3 regions of the Shewanella sp. Isolate8 genome follow, and region 1 is predicted to be linked to each of the others. Evidence: predicted binding sites of a transcription regulator. Region 1 holds the regulator's gene; each other region holds the start of a gene.

What was found. The regulator sigma-54, encoded in region 1, starts transcription at its own class of promoters, with help from an activator protein. The targets are predictions, from matches to a motif close to GTTGGCACGNNNNTNGNNT.
Region 2: L1D43_RS01685 (P-II family nitrogen regulator) is a predicted target of sigma-54. The motif match lies at 1,115-1,133, and genes of this name have one in related genera.
Region 3: flgA (flagellar basal body P-ring formation chaperone FlgA) is a predicted target of sigma-54. The motif match lies at 1,297-1,315, and genes of this name have one in related genera.

The regions. Positions count from the first base shown of each region.
Region 1 is NZ_JAKEVI010000001.1:78,193-80,465, reverse strand. Features, by position in the region: gene lptB (LPS export ABC transporter ATP-binding protein) at 1-279, shown strand, start outside; gene L1D43_RS00355 (RNA polymerase factor sigma-54) at 413-1,900, shown strand; gene hpf (ribosome hibernation promoting factor) at 1,931-2,218, shown strand; gene ptsN (PTS IIA-like nitrogen regulatory protein PtsN) at 2,221-2,273, shown strand, end outside.
Region 2 is NZ_JAKEVI010000001.1:399,887-402,159, forward strand. Features, by position in the region: gene nrfA (ammonia-forming nitrite reductase cytochrome c552 subunit) at 1-326, shown strand, start outside; gene L1D43_RS01680 (hydrolase) at 384-926, opposite strand; gene L1D43_RS01685 (P-II family nitrogen regulator) at 1,179-1,517, shown strand; gene L1D43_RS01690 (ammonium transporter) at 1,530-2,273, shown strand, end outside.
Region 3 is NZ_JAKEVI010000001.1:942,383-944,655, reverse strand. Features, by position in the region: gene L1D43_RS04070 (protein-glutamate O-methyltransferase CheR) at 1-181, opposite strand, end outside; gene L1D43_RS04065 (chemotaxis protein CheV) at 319-1,239, opposite strand; gene flgA (flagellar basal body P-ring formation chaperone FlgA) at 1,450-2,157, shown strand.

The DNA of each region.
Region 1 (2,273 bases):
AGGGCGCTGGCCGCCAACCCTAAGTTTATTCTTCTCGACGAGCCTTTCGCCGGGGTCGATCCCATCTCGGTCATCGACATCAAGAAGATCATCGAACAGCTCAAGAATCGTGGCCTGGGGGTGTTGATCACCGACCATAATGTGCGCGAAACACTAGATGTCTGTGAGAAAGCCTACATCGTCAGCCATGGTAATCTGATCGCCGAGGGCACACCCGCCGAAATCTTAGACAACCAGCAAGTACGAGCAGTGTACTTAGGTGAACAATTCAAGCTATAGTTAATCTTATAACGGGGCCACACAGAAAAACCTATCTTAGATTGTGGCCTTAGCGACTATTCGATATATTTGTCCGGCACATATAGCCAGAGCTTTCTCATTTTATAATTAGAAACAAGGGAATAGCAGTACGATGAAAGCGTCACTTCAGCTCAAAATGGGTCAGCATCTCACCATGACGCCCCAGCTACAACAGGCCATTCGTCTGTTGCAGTTATCGTCATTAGAGTTGCAGCAGGAGATCCAGCAGGCATTAGAATCTAACCCGCTACTGGAGTTGGACGAAGAGCAGGAGAGCGCCAACGTCGAGCTGCAAGACGATGCCGTCAGCGACAACTTCGACACCAAGTACGACGACAAGATAGAGCTGGATTCGAGCCAGGATAATTCAGGTGTCGAGACCTCTGACGCCCTGACCCAGGACTCCATGCCAGACGAGCTGCCGGTCGATACCACCTGGGACGAGGTCTATACCGCCTCGCCCAACTCCAGCTCGGGCGCCATGCGTGACGACGACATGCCTTTTCAGGGAGAAACCAGCGAAGGTCTTTACGAACACCTTGAGTGGCAGAAGAACCTGACCCCCTTTTCCGATAACGACCTGGCCATCGCCACCGCCATCATAGATGCCATCGACGAGCGTGGTTACCTGACCCAGACCTGTGAAGATATTCTCGAAGCCATGGGCGATCCTGAGATCGAACTCGACGAGGTCGAGGCGGTACTCAAGCGGGTACAACACTTCGATCCCATAGGCGTGGCGGCAAGGGATCTCAGCGAATGCCTGACGATTCAGCTCGCCCAATACAGCGACGACACGCCGCACATCGCCAACGCCCGCATGCTGATCAAGGAACATCTGGATCTCATCGCCGGCCGCGACTTCCGTCTGTTGATGCGCAAGACCAAGCTCAAAGAAGATGACCTAAGGGATGCCATCGCCCTGATCCAGACTCTCAACCCTCGTCCCGGCCTCGCCATCACCGCCAGCCGCGACGAATATGTAATCCCGGATGTGACCGTCACCAAGAAGAAGGGACGCTGGGTGGTCGAGCTCAATCCCGACAGCATGCCCAAGATCAACGTCAATCAGCAGTATGCCGCCATGGCGCGCAGCACCAAGAGCCAGGCGGATGGCCAGTTTATTCGCGGTCACCTGCAGGAAGCCAAATGGTTCCTCAAGAGCCTGGAGAGCCGCAACGAGACCCTTCTCAAGGTGACCAACTGTATCGTCGACTTCCAACAAGGCTTCTTCGAATTTGGCGAAGAGGCGATGAAGCCCATGGTACTGAACGACATTGCCGAGGCGGTGGAGATGCACGAGTCCACCATCTCACGTGTGACCACACAAAAATATATGCATACCCCGAGAGGGATCTTCGAACTCAAATACTTCTTCTCCAGTCACGTCGGTACCGACGATGGCGGAGAGTGCTCTTCAACAGCAATACGCGCCTTCATCAAGAAGCTGGTTGCTGCGGAAAACCAGAAAAAGCCATTGAGCGACAGTAAGATGGCTCAACTCTTGGCCGAACAGGGTATCAAGGTAGCTAGACGCACCATTGCCAAGTATCGTGAAGCGATGCTGATACCGCCGTCGAATCAGCGCAAGAGCTTATAAAACAAACCTGGAAACTGGAGGACTATCTTTATGCAAATAAACCTGACTGGGCACCATATCGAGATCACCCAATCTCTACGAAGCTACATCGAAGAGAAATTCACAAAGCTTGAACGTCATTTCGATCAGATCAATAATGTGCACGTTGTATTAAATGTCGAAAAGTTGCAACAGAAGGTTGAGGCAAAGTTACATCTCCGCGGCGGAGAAGTGTTCGCAACATCCGAACATGCGGACATGTATGCCGCGATAGACTCCCTGATTGACAAACTCGATCGTCAGGTCATTAAACACAAAGAGAAGCTTACTAAACATTAACGATGGAACTGAGTACCATCCTGCGGCCGGAGTGCACCACCTGCGCCACTCCGGG
Region 2 (2,273 bases), 320 kb from region 1:
TCTTAATGGATATCCGTCATTCACAATGGCGCTGGGACTATGCAACTGCCTCTCACGGTGTTGCGGCTCACGCGGCTGATGAAGCACTGCGTATATTAGGTACCTCAGTAGATAAGGCTGGTGATGCTCGCGTTAAGCTTGCTCAGCTGCTAGCGAAGAAAGGTGTTAAGCAACCTATCGCCTTCCCTGATGTCTCTACCAAGGCTAAGGCACAAGCTGCGCTGGGTATGGATATGAAGAAGTTGAATGGCGACAAGGAAGAGTTCAAGAAGACTGTACTTCCTAAGTGGGATGCCGAAGCTAAGAAGCGCGAAGCAACTTACTAATTTCTCCCCCCTGCATAGTAAAAGCCCCGGTTATCCGGGGCTTTTTTATGTCTGATCTTATTTAATCATCTTCAATAAGGCCTTGAACCTGTCGCCGTTGGCCTCAGCCTGCAGCTCGAATAGCAGAGATTCGCTGTTGGTCAATAGCGCGCCGTGCTGCGCCATCATCTCACAGCCCAAGATCTTATTGGCCTCGGTTCGCGAGGAGACGGCGTCTGTCACCAGATGCACCTGGTAACTGTTGTCCAGCAGATCCCGGCAGGTCTGATAGACGCAGATATGGGTCTCTATACCTGCGAGTAGCACCTTGGGTCTGTCATACTGGCGTAATGCCTGTCTGAAGGGCTCGGCCTGCCAGGCGCTAAAAGTTGCCTTGGCGATAGGCTGATAGTGAGGCGCAAGTAGCTCAGCTAACACCGGGCTGGTGGCGCCTAGCTTATCTGGGAGTTGTTCGAGCCAGATGACAGGGATCTCAAACAGCTCGGCCGCCTTGATCAGTGTGATGAGCCGGGCTTCAAGTTCCTCGGCTTGGTGCATCAGGGTAGCCAGCTTTCCTTGAACATCGACGATGACGAGTACACATTCCTGTGGTTTTAACATGGGGCGCTCCTCAATGGGTGGTGACTCCATGATACCCAGATAATCCCCTCTACCAATCCGTCATAAGTCGAATAGTTGGCTGCGCTATTTCTGTGCAGCCAATGCATAGCCGCACCTATTTGGTGCATTTGTATTCAACCCTAAGTGAACCTGTATTACTAAACCCATGAATGTTAAGGATTTGTAATATTGGCCTGATGATTGAATTGCCTTTGGCATCAGCAAGAATACTAAGATGAGTCGGAGGCGGTAATGAAATTAATCAGCGCAATAATCAAGCCATTCAAACTCGATGATGTGCGAGAAGCCATTGCAGGGTTGGGGATTGAGGGGATGACGGTGACCGAGGTGAAGGGATTCGGACGTCAGAAAGGCCACACTGAGCTCTATCGTGGCGCCGAATACCAGGTGGATTTTCTGCCTAAGGTCAAACTGGATATCGCCACTAAGGCTGAAAACGTCGACCACCTTATCGAGTCCATCGTCGCGGCGGCGCACACGGGCAAGATAGGCGACGGCAAGATTTTCGTGACGGATCTCGATCAGGTGATCCGTATCCGTACCGGCGAACTCGATAACGAAGCACTTTAAGGGGGAATTCCAATGGAAGAGTTAGTAACACTAGGTGCGACAGTATCTGAGTTAAAGTTTGCTCTCGACACCTTTTATTTCTTGATCTCAGGCGCGCTGGTGATGTGGATGGCAGCCGGGTTTGCCATGTTGGAAGCGGGTCTGGTGCGCTCCAAGAACACCACAGAGATCTTAACCAAGAACGTCTGTCTCTACTCTATCGCCTGTATCATGTATCTGGTGGTGGGTTACAACATCATGTATGTGGATAACGCCGAGGGGGGCTGGTTGCCATCGTTCGCCAGTCTCATCGGTGCTCAGGCAAGTGACGCCGACCACGCGCTGGAGTCTGATTTCTTCTTCCAGGTGGTGTTTGTGGCGACCGCTATGTCTATCGTCTCTGGCGCCGTTGCCGAGCGTATGAAGCTGTGGGCCTTCCTGATCTTCTCCGTGGTAATGACTGGGGTTATCTATCCTGTAGAAGGTTACTGGACCTGGGGCGGCGGTTTCCTCTCTGAGGCTGGGTTTGTCGACTTTGCCGGCAGTGGCATAGTGCACATGGCGGGCGCAGCGGCAGCGATCTCAGGCGTCTTATTGCTCGGCGCTCGTAAGGGCAAGTATGGCCCTAACGGTCAGGTTAATCCTATCCCAGGTTCAAACCTGCCGATGGCTACTCTAGGTATGTTCATTCTGTGGATGGGTTGGTTCGGCTTTAACGGTGGCTCTCAGCTGCTGGTGTCTGACGCCGAGAACGCGTCGGCGGTGGCGAAGATCTTC
Region 3 (2,273 bases), 860 kb from region 1:
TCATCGAATGTTTAACCACTTCAGATAATGAGGGAAGATTATATTTCCCCATCAGAGGCGCGAGTCGACTACGAACCAAATATTGCTTATTGTCGCCCAACACAATACCGCTGTGTTGTTCCAGAAATAATTTAAATTGGTTGTACTCGGCTTCGGCAAGTGATTTATTCGGCACCTTGATATCCCAATATCAAAAAAGAAAACAGGCTACAACATACACTATAGCAAGCGTTGCAGAGGTCAGCGTTATACATTAGCTAACTCACTGATACAAGCCTAAACTTACCAAATTTAGGCTCAGGCCCAACTTAGTACAAATTACAAACTAAGATGTTTATTCACCGCTGCCGCTAATTCATCAGGATTAAATTTCGCGATAAAGTCATTGGCACCCACCTTCTCGACCATGGCCTGGTTAAATACGCCGCTAAGCGAAGTATGTAACACCACCTTAATGTCTTTCAATTTCGGGTTGTCGCGGATCTCAGCCGTCAGGGTATAGCCGTCCATCTCCGGCATCTCGATATCAGAAATGATCAGAGGGATCTCATGGGCCACATTATCCATCTCGGCAGCGACTGTCACCAGTTTCTCTAACGCCTCACGACCATCTTTAGCGGTATCTATCTGCAGACTCAATGATTCGAGGGCACGAATAATCTGCTTGCGCGCCACGGCCGAGTCGTCGATCACCATGATGTGATAATGACGCTCCCTGTCTATGGTCAGCTGCTCGTCGACCTCTTGACTGATCTGAGTCTTAACCGGCGAGATCTCATCGAGGATCTTCTCGACATCGAGAATCTCCACCAGCTCGCCTTCAATCTCGGTCACGGCGGTCAGGTAAGAGTAACGGCCCGCCCCTTGCGGCGGCGGCATGATGGCTTCCCAATTCATGTTGATGATGCGCTCGACCGACTTAACCAGGAAGCCCTGCACACTGCGGTTGTACTCGGAGATGATGATGAAACAACCTTCGGTATCTTCAATCGGTCTACCGCCGGTAGCCGCGCTGAGGTCGATCACCGAAATCGTCTGGCCGCGAATATGGGCCACGCCTCTCACAAAAGGGTTGAGCTTAGGCAGACCGGTCAGCGGCGGGCACTGCAGTACCTCTTTCACCTTAAATACGTTAATACCAAACCTTTGCCGCCCGTTTAATTTAAACAGCAATAGTTCTAAGCGGTTTTGTCCTACGAGTTGGGTGCGTTTGTTAACTGATTCAAGAATACTCGACATAATGCCTTTGCCCTGTTATCGGGTGAATGCGAAGCCGTTCCCATGGTAAATATGAGTATAGGCATACTAATTGCTTTATCTAGTTATATGACAACCAGACCTTTACTTTGTCAAATTTATGACACTCATTTCTCACAAAAAAATGGCAAAGCCTTGGCGCTTCAAACGAAGTATAGGTGTAATCTGGCTAATCAAGCTAGTCAATTCATTATGAAAGTAAATTTTGCATATTTTCTGTTTTTGTTACTCATCTCTCTGCCCTTAAAGGCGGCGGAGACAACCAGTGTCCCCTCTGTATCGACCATAGCGCGATTAGCTACAGAGGTAGTACAGGAAAAAATTATCTTACCCCAGGACGCCAAGGTCATTATTACCCCCCAAAGCCTGGATACCCGGCTAAAGCCCCCCGCCTGTTTGGGTGAGCCTAAGGCGGAAATCGCCAGCGACCGAGCCATCAGTAAAAACAACACAGTCAAGATCAGCTGCGATAGCCCAGATCTCGACTACCCCTGGCAGATCTATATTTCGGTTCGTGTCGAGGTGCTCTTCCCTGTGGTGGTCGCCAATCAGACCTTGGGGCCCGGCGATCTCATCGAACTGGATCAAATACGTCTCGACTATGTCGAGCAGAACCAACTCAGGGGCCAGCAATTTGATGACCCAGCGGCGGTGACTGGCACCCGGGTGAAGCGAAGAATCCCCGCCAATCAGCCGCTGTTTGCCGGTAACCTCTGCTTTGTCTGCAAGGGAGATATCGTTGCCATCTATGCGCGATCCGATAATTTCGAGATAAAAACCAACGGTGAAGCGTTAAAAGATGGTAACCTTGGCGATAAGATACGGGTACGCAATAGCCGCTCTAACAAGACAGTTGATGCACACGTGACAGGCATTGGCGAAGTGGAAGTCAGGATGTGATCCTGATGACCTTTGGCGCGCAAAAATTTATACTGTTTTTTGAAACTTTATCCTAAAGCTTTGACCATGAGTGCCGATAGACAAGTATGTTGATCTCATTTATGTAAGTTGGACCC